One region of the Paenibacillus sp. JNU01 genome, then DNA from elsewhere that is predicted to be linked to it. Evidence: predicted binding sites of a transcription regulator. Region 1 holds the regulator's gene; the other holds the start of a gene.
What was found. Region 1 encodes NrdR, which represses ribonucleotide reductase genes. Its sites were predicted from a motif close to AACACNATATATNGTGTT; they were not measured.
Positions count from the first base shown of each region.

Region 2: a site for NrdR is predicted at 2,248-2,265, ahead of NLBNIHML_RS27825 (adenosylcobalamin-dependent ribonucleoside-diphosphate reductase). Genes of this name have one in related genera too.

Region 1 covers NZ_CP169723.1:6,168,072-6,175,587, forward strand. The annotation lists gene NLBNIHML_RS27135 (manganese efflux pump) at 118-894, shown strand; gene coaE (dephospho-CoA kinase) at 904-1,500, shown strand; gene NLBNIHML_RS27145 (lytic transglycosylase domain-containing protein) at 1,497-2,060, shown strand; gene NLBNIHML_RS27150 (alpha/beta-type small acid-soluble spore protein) at 2,143-2,364, opposite strand; gene nrdR (transcriptional regulator NrdR) at 2,481-2,948, shown strand; tRNA gene NLBNIHML_RS27160 (tRNA-Ala) at 3,134-3,206, shown strand; gene NLBNIHML_RS27165 (S-layer homology domain-containing protein) at 3,438-7,058, opposite strand; gene NLBNIHML_RS27170 (immunoglobulin-like domain-containing protein) at 7,508-7,516, shown strand, end outside.
Region 2 covers NZ_CP169723.1:6,311,587-6,319,102, forward strand. The annotation lists gene NLBNIHML_RS27815 (YqhG family protein) at 1-73, opposite strand, end outside; gene NLBNIHML_RS27820 (DEAD/DEAH box helicase) at 77-1,840, opposite strand; gene NLBNIHML_RS27825 (adenosylcobalamin-dependent ribonucleoside-diphosphate reductase) at 2,326-4,968, shown strand; gene catA (type A chloramphenicol O-acetyltransferase) at 5,052-5,699, opposite strand; gene NLBNIHML_RS27835 (flavin reductase family protein) at 5,930-6,490, shown strand; gene NLBNIHML_RS27840 (acyltransferase family protein) at 7,065-7,516, shown strand, end outside.

The DNA of each region.
Region 1 (7,516 bases):
AAATCATAGCACCCTTGGATTCCTCCCTCCATATACTGATATGGCAGAAATAAGCGGGCGTATACCCATACTGGCATCTTCAGTTGGCACGAGTACCGCACAGAGGAGGAGTCCGGGGTGCTGCATCATTTTATTTCATTGCTGGCGCTTGCTTTGGCGCTTAGTTTAGATGGTTTTGGAGTCGGGATTACATATGGGTTACGGAGGACGAAGATTCCCCTGTTATCTATCGCTGTTATTTCGATCTGTTCGGGATTGGTTATTGCCTTGTCGATGCAAGTTGGTGTGCTGTTGTCCCATGTCGTGTCACCGGATATCGCTTCCATTGTGGGCGCCGTTATATTGATAGGTATTGGTGCATGGTCACTGTTGCAACTTATTCGAAAGCAAGGAAAAGAACAGCTGGAAACAGGCAACGGAACGGATGAGGGAACAGAAGAAACAAACGTTAATGCGATGGGAAACGTACAAGTGACGCTGCCGGATTCCAAAGGCAGGAATCAGGTGCTTGCACTGGATCTGGAGCAATCGGCTTCGGGTGGTTCTCTCGAACGAATGGTATTTACACTGGAGCTCCGTAAGCTGGGGGTCGTCATTCAGATCCTTCGCAGCCCTTCCAAGGCGGATATGGATAACTCGGGAAGTATATCTGCTCAGGAAGCGATGTGGCTGGGGATTGCCCTGTCTCTGGATGCGTTTGGAGCAGGCCTGGGAGCGGCTCTTTTGGGATTCCCCACGCTCTGGACGGCACTCATTATTGCCCTGTTTAGTGGGGCGTTTCTGTCACTCGGCATGAAGGTTGGACTACGATTCTCAGCCCTGCGCTGGATGCGAAGACTCTCTGTATTGCCGGCACTATTGTTAATGATTATGGGAATAATGAAGCTGTTATGAGGTGAAACGATGAATATAGGCTTAACCGGCGGGATCGCGACAGGCAAAAGCAGTGTTTCCGCCTATCTCGCCAGTAAGGGAGCGTTGCTCATCGATGCAGACGTTATTGCCCGGGAAGTTATGATGCCCGGGCATCCCGTGTTGGCCGCCGCTGTTAAGCGGTTTGGACAAGCCATACTGAACGAAGATGGAACACTGGATCGGAAAAAGCTTGGAAGTATTGTTTTCCAACAACCAGAGGAACGAAAGGCATTGGAGGCTATCACACATCCGGCGATCCGTAAAGAGATGCGTGAACGGGCTGCTGCATATGCGTTGCAACATCCGGATAAACTTGTGGTATCTGATATTCCATTGCTCTACGAATCGGGTCTGGAAGACGGTTTTGAGGAAGTCATGGTTGTCTATGTACCGAGAGCGGTTCAACGAGATCGCTTGATGAGTCGGGATGGAATGACTGCAGCGCAGGCTGAGGCACGGATGGATGTACAGATGGATATTGAGCGCAAAAAGCAGTTGGCTGACATTGTCATCGATAACAGCGGTTTATGGACTGAGACGGAGCAGCAAATTGACTCATATCTACAGCGTAAGGGTTTGTTATGAGAATATTGCGCAAGAAACGAGTACTGCTGTTGATGTTTGTGTCCTTTGTATTGGTGTTATTTCTGAATACAAACTGGATGGCATGGTTCTATCCGATTCATTATAAGGAAGAGATTCGTGCCCAATCTCAGAGCTATGAGGTTGATCCGTTTCTGATTGCTTCCATTATCAAAGTGGAGACCAATTTCAAGACAAGCAAGGAATCCAAACGAGGTGCCATTGGACTCATGCAGCTGATGCCGGACACGGCCAACTGGATATTGGAACAAGCCAAAATTCCCGACACTTCACTGGAGGAATTGAAGCACGAGCCTGAACGAAATATTCAGTTAGGCACATGGTATCTGCGCAATCTGTCCGATCAATTTGGTGGCAATGAAGCGGTTATGATCGCTGCTTATAATGCGGGTCCAGGCAAAGTGAATAGTTGGCTCAGAGATGGTGTATGGGATGGTTCATTCGATACGGTAAAGGATATTCCATTTGGTGAGACGCGTCACTATGTACAAAGGGTCATTTATTATTATAATCAGTATGTAAAGATCTATAATACGTTCTAAGTATATAAGTAGAAGCACAGAGCAGGCCGGTTGTTCACCGGCCGCTCCATGCTCCTCTGTGTAGCGTATTACGATGCAGATATTATTGGTATTGACCTGCCAATTGCTGTTCTGCAATTGTTACCAGACGCTTCGTGATGTATCCACCGATCGAACCGTTCTCGTAAGAAGTCATGTTACCTTGGTATCCGTCTTGTGGGATGCTGATTCCGAGTTCTTGAGCAACTTCATATTTCATTTGCTCGAGTGCTGCGGAAGCTTTAGTTACCACCAGGTTGTTGGAGTTACCGTTGCTTTGTGCCATTGCTGTTCACCTCCTCGTGAGTTGGTAAAAGTATTATGTCTCGGCAATGCATTTTTCATTACAAAATCAAGACAGGGAATATGTGGTAAAAAGTAAAACGTGGGAAGTGATCTGATTTGAAGTGTCCTTATTGCGGTTATATGGGTACCAAAGTGCTTGATTCGCGTCCGGCCAACGAAGCGAAATCCATTCGCCGTCGCCGGGAGTGTGAGCAGTGTGCCCGAAGATTCACAACGTTTGAGATGATTGAAGAAACTCCATTGATTGTTATCAAGAAAGATGGCAGCCGGGAAGAGTTTAGCCGGGACAAGATTCTTCGCGGGCTTATTCGTGCCTGTGAGAAACGTCCAGTCTCCGTTGAGACGTTGGAGATGATGGTATCTGAAGTCGAGAAATCCCTGCGTAATACAGCTGATGCTGAAGTGGAGAGTCGTCAGATTGGTGAGCTATTGATGGAACAGTTGTTTCCAGTCGATGAAGTGGCGTATGTCCGTTTCGCGTCGGTATATCGTCAGTTCAAAGATATCAATATGTTCATGAAAGAACTGAAATCCCTGTTGTCCAAAGACGATCTGGAGGATTAGTGAAGTGGGAAAGGGAGAAGAGCAGTCTGGAGTTCCAGTCCATGTGTACCAGTGAAATCGGTTGTTCTTCTCCAATCATTTTGGATCTTGAAAAATTGATTGACAGCGAAAGCTGGATTTTATATGATATAGGAGTCGCCTGTGGAACGTTAGCAGTGTTGGACAAGTTATCTATTTCATATCCTGGGGCCTTAGCTCAGCTGGGAGAGCGCATCGCTGGCAGCGATGAGGTCAGGGGTTCGATCCCCCTAGGCTCCATAACGAAGAACGCCATCACATTAGTGTGATGGCGTTTTTTATGTGGTGAAATAAATCAGAACATGATTAATGAAGTAGAAGGAATTGGGGACGTATATTCTAAATACCAAAAATCGAGGGTTTAAAGTCCTGACCGGGGAGTTGTCAAAAAAAGTGCAGTTTGAAAACAGGAGACCCATCCGGCTTGATATTGTCCAGCCGGGAGGGGTCTCCTTAATTCTGTATACGCTTTCACTTAGCCAGATATTCAACGAACCTTACAAAGATCGTGGCTACTTCGGCGCGGGTGGCGGTGGCTTTGGGAACAAAAAAGTTGCCCGGTTTGCCTAATATAATGCCGTTGCCTTGAAGCGTCTGAACGGCCTCCAACGCCCAGGAGCTGATCTCACTCTGATCCGTGAAGGGTTTAGAGTAGCTTTCAGGTATCTCATAGCCCTTGTAGTTCATGTAGTTGTAAAGTATCACCAGCAGCTGCTCACGCGTTAACGGCGAATTGGGGTCAAACAGGTCTGCGTTTGTACCGTTGACTATGCCTTTTTCGGCCGCCCACTCGGCTGCCGCGGTGTACCATTGTCCGTCCGTCACGTCATTAAAGCGGGAACTCGTGTAGCTGGAGAGGTTTACGTTCTCAAGATTGGCCAGTACCTGCACGAACATTGCACGCGTCATTGCGCTGCCCGGTGAGAACATTGTGGACGTCGTGCCGTTGAAAAGATCGTATGTGTAGGCGAAATTTATATCGTTGTAGAACCAGTCTTCCATGTTGGCATCCCTGAAAGGGTTGCCCGATATCACGAGGAAGCCCAGTGGGGTGGCGTCATCGAACACCAGCTCCGTACCCTCACGGATGTTCAGCGACATGCCGTTGTTTAAACCGACTCTTGCTCCGTCCGGTCCTACCACAACCGCTCCGCTGCTCCGTATCTTCGATCCACCGTGGAGATGCACCTGGTTGCCGTTTGACAGGTTCACATGCGCTTCTTTGCCGCCTATTGTGACCGTACCATCGCTCGCGATCGTCGAGCCACCCGAAATGGTCACTCTGCTGTTGCCGCCGGGTAGTGTCACTTCGGCGCTTTTGTCTGCCGGAATGATTACCTCACCGTTTGCGTCTATCGATGTGCCTTCGGGTACTTTAATCTTCGTCCCGCCTTTGGTCGCAATCTCGCCGCCGCCAGGCAGGGTGGTGTTGCCGTTTTTGTCAGTGATCACGGGCTTATCCTTCGGTGTATTCACTGTGTAGGTCGACTTCGACGTTCCAGCGTCTGTCCCGGTGCCCGTATTGTTGGTGTTGTGTGTATTACCACTGTTGCTTGTATTACCGGTGTTGCCCGTATTGCCGCCAGAATCAGGTACAGTGGGAGTCGTCGTCTTCATCGGTGTCGCCGTAGCACTGATCTCCGCGCCGTCTCCCTTCGCGTTCACCGCGATGATGGTGAAGTTGTAGCCTTGGCCGTTTGTCAGATTGTTGAAGGTATATTTGGTCTCCGCCGCTTCCAATGCAACCGGTGTTACATTTCCATACCATACCTTGTAGCCCAATATCGCGCTGCCACCATCGTCAGCAGGAGCATTCCAGCTCAATGTGACCTGTCCGTCACCCGCTGTCGCTTTGAAGCCACTCGGTGCACCAGGCACGGACGGTTTTCTCTGCGCGAACATCCAATCAAAGACGTCTGTGTAATCATTGTCCCAAGCCGGTAAGTTAGAGGACTGCGCCGTGGGAGCTATGCTCCAATTCCCCATAGTGATCTGGTTATAAAGCACCGCCGCTTCAACTTCATGCGCTATATAATCAGCCAGAACAGGTGTGTTGGCCGGATTCGGCCTCAGATTCGGCTGATCAAATTGATTGTAGGGCCACGTAAGAGCCTCATTACTCTCAAAGCGCGAAGCCCTCGCGTTGACCATTTTTGGCATATTGTTATTGATGAAGTTATTGAGGTTCGTCTGGTAGCCACCAACATTATGAGCATTTAAAAACATCCAATAGGCCAGGTTGTTGTGAGCGTCATTGTCTTTAGCGTTCGGTGAACCGCTTACCGGGGCCATAGGTGCGGCGGCAGCGAAGAAGCCGGGATAGCTGTTAACTAAGTTATTCGTATACTGGCCGCCCCATGAGAAGCCTGCTGCGTAAATACGGTTAGGATCTACTTCACCACTGGCAATCAGGGCGTCTATGACCTTCTTAACATTTTCTGTGGAGGGAACAGATACGCCATTATAGGAAAGATTCAGTATATGGCTGGCGTACTTATCGGGATTTTGCTCCATCTTTTTCATTAAAGCGACGGAACCGTTGGCGGATTTCATGGCTGCTTTTTGGTCTGTCGCAGCGTTTGTGCCGCCGCGTGACATGCCGTGGGTATATACATACAGCGGCAATCCTTTCATCACGTTACCTCCGTCATCCTTGTGAAGGTAGAGCGAACGATTGACCGAATTGTCCGTGAATGTTGTAAATTTATCGAGGATTGGATTCACAACTTTTTCCTGTTCAAAAACCACATTGTGAAGCGAATTCCCCTCTGTCAGTACGATTTCGCCCTTTTGAACAAGGGTGTAGACCTGCCTAGTCGAGTTACTGCTGCCATCCAGCGTTGTACTGCCGCCGCTCTCTGAATAAAACTCAGACTCAACAACGATGTAACGACCGCTCACCAGTCCGTCCTGATAATCTGGTGAATGGCTAATCGGCCCGACATAGCCGCGTACCTTTGGCTCGTCATTAGCGTATACCCTTGTGATCTTGCGTGGTCCTTCAAAGGTCACTGCTTCGCCGTTCAAGGTCGTGTTCCTAGCCGATAAGGCAAACAAGTCTGGATTAAGCGCGGAGCCTAATGCCGACTTCCCCTCGCCTAAATCAATGATAACAGCCGTTGTGTACTCGCCACTGGCGAAGTTGTCATTCCATACGATAAAAGGAAGTATCCCCGCGTCCGGATCGTTTCTGAAGGTCACATGAATGGCATGATCAGCCTCAATATTTGTAAAGGTATAAGTGCTAGCAGGTAGAGTCACAGTCTCGCCATCTACCGTTACGGTATCCACAATTTTGCCGTAATCGGGGGTAAACGTAATTTCTTTGTTAGAGCCCCGATCTACTCTCAGGACATCGCCGGGTGGGTTCGACATGATTGAGCCGCCTGGTCCCGCAGTGGCGGTAATTGATAATCTGGTGTCTAATTCATTGGCTGGGATGAGCTGCAGGCTGTCTGTAAATGAATCAGAGCTGGTGTAAGCTGCGTCTGGAACTCCAAAAGAGGAAACGACTTCATAGCGGTCAGCGCCATTTTCTGTCGAGTTATTGATGTAAACCTCAAAGGTAAGCTGTCCCTCCTCAAAGGTCAAATTTCTTTTGGGTATTCTCATTTCCACGATGTATCCGGTTTCCGTGATCTGGGTCCATGCAGCCCTGCCTGGAGCGGCCTGCCCTGAAAACACACCCGTCGAGCTGACTCGCCATTGATTTGAGCCGCCGCTTCCGGTACCAACATAAAACTCCAGGCTGTCATACCGGTGATCTGCGCCAGCTCCCTGATATAGATTACTGTCATTCACATCGACGCGGGCATACAGGTAGTCATGATCCCAAAGGATTCTGGCTGTACCCATGGCATGGGGTCTGGGGTCGGTGGGTACCGTGCTTTTGTTGATGTGATGCTCCATGGTTTGGCCCCAAAGTGGGTCGTTTGCCCCGAGTTCGGGAGTTCCAAAAATGGCGGTGGGTGTTTCATTCGCTTCTGCGTTCTCGATGTTGTCAGTGGCGGCAGCATAGCTGGTAGGCATTAGCGACGCTACCATGACCAAGCAACAGAGGAATGCGAGCATTCTGCTAAATCGTTTTGGCATAAATGAAAATCCTCCTTATTTTTTTGATCCGGTTCGCCCACGGCTTACCGACATCTTATTCGGACACGTTGTCAATATGACAAGCGTCCAACTATATATATTAAGTCTATCAGGAGTTAAATCCTTTAATTTACACATAAACCATACGTATACATCCAGAACGGCAGAGGTGCCGTTTTATTGCTTTGATAATCTTGTACGCATCTGTACATGTAGATTGCTTCATATGAAAGGTGTCGCAGTTTGCATTCATTTCAAATTGCAATAAAAAAATCCACTTTATGAACAAGAAACTACATTGAATTGGAAAGGTGGAAGACGTAATATGAGGAGAAATGTAAGCGCATTCATATCAGGGTGTTTCTTTAGCTCCTTGAGCGAGGTGCTCTTGTTTTAAAGGTGAAGTAAGGATTGTGTGCTTTTGAATATTAAACGAGGGGAAGAATGCTATGCGAAAG
Region 2 (7,516 bases), 140 kb from region 1:
CCATAATCTGACAATCGAGTGCTTCCAGATAGGTGAGAACATATGCCTGCACTTCATGGGGAGTCATGGTCATGGGTCAGCTACCTCCTTTGCGAAGATCTAACAGCCCGGAGACGGCAGGGCCTTCATCGGCAACCTCGCGTTGAATGGAGTTCAGTGATTGCCCAAGTGAATCCATTTTACGGCGAATATCTTCATCATTTTGTGATTCCAACATGATTTTGTACAGGCTTTTCTCAATGGACTCCTTCTTCTCCAGCCGTTCCAGAATGACATCCAGCCCGCCAATCACCATCTCAAACATATTGATCTTCTCATGCAGCAGGTTCAGGATATGTTCCTCAATGGTTCCGGACGTGGATAAGTTGAAAATGTTCACATCATTTTGCTGTCCCAGCCGGTGTACCCGACCGATCCGCTGCTCTACCCGCATAGGGTTCCAAGGCAGATCAAAGTTGATCATATGGTGGCAGAATTGCAGATTAATGCCCTCGCCACCCGCTTCGGTTGCAATCATGGCCTGCACACGTCCGCGGAAGAGATCCATCATCCAGTCTTTTTTGCCTCGATTCATACCACCCCGATAGGGTACAGCCGTAAGCCCGTTGTTACGGAAATAGTTTAGCAGATACTCCTGCGTGGCCCGGTATTCGGTGAAGATAATTACTTTTTCATTCATGTTGCGAATTAGCTCCATCGTTTTCTCGGCTTTGGTATTTTCCTTGATCGCTTTAATATGGGCAACGAGTTCCCAAATCTTGTCCCGAAGGGGAGAGTCCAGCGGAAGTTTCTTCGACAGATTAACCAGTGTCACGAATACCGCATCTCGACTACTACACACTTCACGCTGCAATGTAACAAGGGAGAGCATGCTGCTCAGGTTGCCGCCAGCTTCCTGGTATTGATCCTTAACAAAGGACGTCACCCCATCATAGAGCGCTTGTTCTTCGGGCGATAGTTGCAGATTCACGTTGGAGACGTTCCGTTTGGTAAATTGAACGGGGCCTTCGCCGCGGCGGTTACGAATCATCACTTTGGATAACTCGTTCTTAAGCTGTTCCTGATTTTTCGGAACCCGTTTGTCTACGACAAAGTTGGCCGCAAAGTCACCCTGACGCCCCAACTGACCGGGCTTCAGCAGGTTAATCAGATTGAACAGCTCACTCATATCGTTCTGCACAGGTGTAGCTGTGAGCAGCAAACAGTACTTTTTGCGCAATTTCAGCATGAATTGATAGTTGGTTGTTTTCTTGTTTTTGAGCTTATGTGCTTCATCAATAATGATCATGTCGTAATCAGTGTTCAGCAGCATATCTTTATGCGGGTCACGTTTGGCTGTATCCATTGAAGCAACGACTACTTCATTCTGCCAGGAATAGGCCTTTTTCTGGGCAATGGCAGGAATACCGAATTTCGAATTCAACTCCCGTACCCATTGCAGCACAAGAGAAGCCGGTACGAGAATGAGTACCTTGGATACGAGACCCCGAACCATATATTCTTTCAGAATGAGACCGGCTTCAATGGTTTTGCCAAGACCCACCTCATCGGCGAGAATGGCCCGGCCTGACATTTCAAATAATACTCTGCGTGCAGTGTCCATCTGGTGAGGAAGTGGAGTAAGGCCTTGTAAATGCTTCAAACACTGAATTTCGTCAAAATTGGGAATCAGATTGGTCTCTTCGGCTTGAATGCCCAGTTGAAAGAGTCGGTAATCTCCCCAAGGGCCCCCTTTATCCAGTCGTGATTCCAACTGATTGATCCAGCTTCGATCGAATTCCAGTGGAACGGGCAGCTCGGCTATAGGTTGATTCGTGTGGTGCGGGTTTTTCCGGTTCATGATGCTTCCTCCCCTGCCATACGTGATGACGTTTTATTCGTAGGTAATAGTATGGACGAATGAGAGTGAGTTCATAACTATACAAGTTGAACTACATTTTATTTGCACGAACACTACGATGACAGAACAACCTTCCAATCGCTGTTATCCCCAGATTTCTTTGATTCCCTTTTCTGAAGGGGAAATCCGGGGATAGCGTATGCTTTCGATGGAGCTTTCTTTCAGAAAGCTTTTAGGCGAACGCTTCGCTTTTTCAGGTTTTTTCTGTCTCAAAAAATTCACAGGTTTTGTATGCGTGAGTCTGAGGGTGTGTGAAGAAGCTTGTCCGAGCAGGAGAGTCTAAAAAATAAGGTCTGTGATAAAAGTCATATAGAAAATCAATATATGGTGTAATATACTGGTTTTATATCACTATATGTGGTGTTTCATCATAATTTACTTTTATAGTGAAAATGGAGCGTTAATCGGGGAGGTTGAACGTAGCGATGAAATCAAACCAACGATCGTACCAATTAGAAGGACTTAGCGAAAAAATATTTCTGGACCGATACGCCTGGAAGGATGCTGACTCGAATCATGCCAAGGTCGGAGATGTGGTACTGGTATTAACAAAGGATGATCCCAAGTTCCCAACCAAGGAAGTGGGCGAAATTATAGAACGCCAGGGTCAGCTCGTACAAGTGAGAACCCGAAGCGGAGAGATCATCGAGACGAGCGTGGAGAAACTGACGCTCAACATCGAAAAAACACCGGAAGAGATGTGGAGCCGACTTGCCAAAGCCATGGCCTCTGTTGAATCTACAGCAGATCAGCGGGCAACGTGGGAGTCCAAGTTCCGCTCCGTGTTGGAGGATTGGAAGTTAGTACCCGGAGGGCGTATTGCTGCAGGAGCGGGGGCAAGCGATGAGCTCACACTCTTTAATTGTTATGTTATTCCGTCTCCGCAGGACAGTCGGGGTGGCATCATGAAGACCTTGACCGAGATGACGGAGATTATGGCACGTGGGGGAGGTGTGGGCATTAATTTGTCTTCTTTGCGTCCTCGCCGAGCGGTGGTGAAAGGTGTCAATGGATCATCTAGCGGTTCCGTATCGTGGGGCGGATTGTTCAGTTATACGACAGGACTGATTGAACAGGGCGGAAGCCGACGGGGTGCGCTCATGCTGATGATGAATGACTGGCATCCAGATGTGCTTGATTTTATTACCGTGAAACAAACGATGGGGCAGGTGACCAATGCTAATCTGTCTGTATGTGTGAGTAACGCCTTTATGGAGGCTGTCAAGCAGGACGGAGATTGGGATTTGGTTTTCCCCGATACGAACGATCCAGACTACGACACCGAGTGGAACGGGGATATGCAGCAGTGGAAAGCCGCAGGCCATTCGGTGGTACACTATCGTACGCTGAAGGCGCGCGAAATCTGGCATACCATTATTGAATCAGCCTGGAAATCGGCAGAGCCTGGTGTGGTTTTCATGGAGTACTATAACCAGATGTCCAACAGCTGGTACTTTAATCCGATCATCTGTACTAATCCATGCGCGGAACAAGGCCTGCCTGGCTGGGGTGTATGTAATCTGTCAGCGATCAATCTGTCCAAATTCTATGATGAAACGAATCATGATGTGGCATGGGATGAACTGGCGGAAACCACTCGCATCTCGGCTCGATTTTTGGACAATGTCATTGATGCAACACCATATCATTTTGAGGAAAACAGACTGAATCAGCAGCGTGAACGCCGGGTGGGGCTTGGCACGATGGGACTGGCAGAGCTGATGATTAAGCTGCGTATAAGGTACGGCAGTCCTGAATCCCTTGAATTTCTGGATAAACTGTATGGATTCATGGCGAAGGAGGCCTATCTGGCATCGGCAGAGATTGTAGCAGAGAAGGGAGCTTTCCCGGCTTTCGAAGCTGAACCGTATTTACAGAGTGGATTCATGAAAAATATGGTTGCGAGGTACCCTGAAGTGGGAGAGGCCATTCGCAAACAGGGCATTCGAAATGTCACGCTGATCACCCAGGCGCCAACGGGAAGTACAGGTACGATGGTAGGCACATCAACAGGGATTGAGCCGTATTTCGCCTTCAAGTATTTCCGTCAAAGCCGTCTGGGTTATGATGAACAGTTCGTACCGATTGCGCAAGAGTGGCTGGATGAACATCCGGGTGAAGCTTTACCAGACTATTATGTGACGGCGATGGATCTGTCGGCTGAGAATCACATCCGGGTGCAGGCTGCGATTCAGCAATGGGTGGATAGTTCCATCTCGAAGACGGCCAACTGTCCGGCTGATTTTACGGTGGAGGATACGGCTGAACTGTATGAACTGGCCTTCGACCTTGGCTGTAAGGGAGTAACGATATATCGAGACGGCAGTAGGGATGTGCAGGTGTTGTCCACTTCGAAGAAGGAAGAGACCCAGGAGACCGAAGATCAGAACACGGCGGAAGCAAAAGAGAAGACGGACGTATCTACAATAGATAACCCGAATAATGTAGGAGGGCAGGCAGGTGTTGAGCCGGTCAGTAGTAAGGTTGATGATGAAATCCATTCTTCCGATCAAACCTCTTCCTCTGCCACAGTGCTGGATAAACAATATAGAAGCCGCCCTCAGGTACTTCGCGGTGCAACATACAAAATTAATACGCCATTCGGAATGGCTTACATTACAATTAATGATCTGGAGGGAACGCCGGGTGAAATCTTCCTGAACGTGGGCAAAGCGGGATCGGACGTGTTCGCCATGGCTGAGGCCCTCGGTCGGGTATGCTCACTGTTTCTTCGATACGGAGATCACGGGCACAAGGTGGAACTGTTGATCAAACATCTCAAGGGAATTGGTGGTTCGGGTGCGATTGGCTTTGGAGCCAACCGGGTGGAATCGATTGCAGATGCCGTCGCCAAAGCATTGGAAAGTCATGTACAGAGCAATGTGCAGGCGAATGAAACGGGAGCTTCACAAGAACAGAACCAAGTGAAGAGCGCATATCCACAAGTGGAGAATCAAAAAAACTTTATCGAATCAAGAGATTTATGCCCTTCTTGTGGTTCGGCATCCCTGATGAATGTGGAAGGATGCAAAACATGCAGTCAATGTGGGTATAGCAAGTGCAATTAAATAGCATTTGAAAAAAAGAGAAAAAGAAAAGGCGTTCCATGACTCCACCAAGAGTCAGGAATGCCTTTTCTTCATTTAGCTAACTAACACCATTTATGACTACGATCTGCCAATGACTGCAATTCGTTGAATAGAACCCCAGCGTGATAGCCGTCGCACACGGCATGGTGTAACTGAATAGATAAGGGAAGATAAACTTTATCGTTTGTTTGAACATATTTTCCCATCGTGAAGATAGGCAACAAGAAGGTTCCCTCATTGTAAATATTCAGATTAAATCCCGTAAAGTTCACCCAGGGAATACTGGAAACGGGAAATGTATTTGGTGGTTCATTGGGTTTGGCAACCAATTGTTTATGATCTTTGTAATTCTTCATATCGTCCAGATAACGATTGTGGAACGTCTCAAAATCTTCATGGAATGTCGTCCAGATCGTCGAGAAACATTTGTCGTCCTCATGAAAAATCGTATAGCTCGGAGACATCTCGTCCCAGTAGCCTAATCTCCCCTCGGCGTCGAAACTAGTTCGAAATTCTTGATGTGTATTGACGACCGTAGAGATCATATGAATAAGAGCTGGGTAGAACTTCATGCCTTTAAGTTTTATTTGAGCAATCAATAGCGTGATATCCAGATTAGCAGTCATGCTGTAGGTACATCTGACCTGATTCAAGTAGTGGTCAAAGTAAGGCTTTCGATCCCACTGATCTAACACGATTGGATTAAACATAAGTTATAACCTCCTAAATTTGAATAATGCCTTCATTTAGGAGGTATATTTGACTGATTTGACCATATCCTATCACATTCCCGGTATCGTATTTTTAGACATTGATCCCTCTCAGTATAACATAATAATGAATGTGTGCTTATAGCGTAATACTCCGCAAAGAGCTTTTTCAACCTGCTGCATTACTTTATAATGAAAGTGTATGTATAACGAAGAAGAGAGGGGATTAGATGCGTCAGCCGATAGAAGAACCCAAATTTTATTCTTATCCTGGAATGGTAGCGGTGGTGACTTCACGTCATGAGGGAGTCCAGAATGTGATGGCGTCCGGATGGCATACATACATCGGATCATCTCCAGGTGTATACGGCATCTCCCTTCGTAAGGAAACATACTCCTATGAACTCATTGAGAAGAGTGGCGTATTCGGAGTTCATTTCCTACCAGGTCATCGATCAGAGTGGATTCAAGCTGCAGGAACGTTCAGTGGAAGAGATACAGATAAATTTACAAGATTCGGCATTCCATATGAGGAAGGAATGAAGGTAAGTGTACCCATTTTGACGGACGCTTATTTTGCTTATGAATGCAAAGTTATGGATATTACAACATATGGTGACCATGAATGGATTGCAGGCGAGGTGTTGCAGCGATATCAGGATCCGAAGTACTTTCTGGAGAATGGAATGGTTGATCTGGAGAAGTTGCAAATCCCAATGTACACAGGGCGCTCAACATACCGAATCCTGGATGCAAGGACAGAAGAAAAGAATCACCCGTTCTACCTCTAGGGTCCTAGGCAAGAAGAAGCAATTATGAGCAAAACTTTCAATCCGGTCTGACATAGGTTTATAATGGATAGTGGCTGCTGAGCAAGTCGGCAGCCTTTTGTTATGAATTTAATTGTTTCAATGAACGGTTGCGTGGGTATGCTGGTTTGCGCAAGCGGACAGGTAATTTTAGCCACTCGATGAAAAGTACTATATTTAACGACAAAATTAGAGTATGATTTTACAGCTATATGAGCTGGCAGGAAAGGTTACATCGGTTTAAACGTTTGTAAATATTCTTGTAAAGTATGAGGCTTATTTCGGGCGTATAATGCTAAACGTGAACTTACGAATCCATATAAAGAATATTGTAATGATTAAAACTTAATGGACCGGCAACACGTCTACCTTAAGACTGTAGAATTCACCAAGAATGTAGCATCATCGGAACGTGCTTCAAACAGAGGCTTTTCTTATGTTGTAAATGAAAGATGGAAGGTGCAATACGTATGTTAATGACAACCAGAACGATCAGGAGTTCCATTATGCCCCCAACACCGATGTTGTTGACTCACAGTAACAAGGAGGGGCATGCATGTCACAATTGCCTAATAACAAGCGACATATGAACGGACTGGATGGCTTGCGAGCCATCGCTGTACTTGCGGTAATCGCGTATCATCTCAATTTGGATTTTATTCCGGGTGGATTGCTCGGTGTAGGTATATTCTTTGTTCTCTCTGGATATTTAATTACAGATATCCTCGTGTCACAGTGGCAGGAACATGGACGCATTTCACTCGGTGATTTTTGGGTAAGACGGGTAAGGCGCTTGCTTCCAGGCATGCTGACCATGACAGCTGTGGTAATGATCTGGTTGGCCTGTACAGACCCATCCCGGCTCGCTGCGCTTCGTGGTGATATCGTTTCGGGTGTATTATACATAAGCAATTGGTGGTATATCTTTCACAACGTTTCCTATTTCGAAAGTTTTGGCCCTCCATCACCGTTTGGACATTTCTGGTCACTGGCTGTGGAAGAGCAATT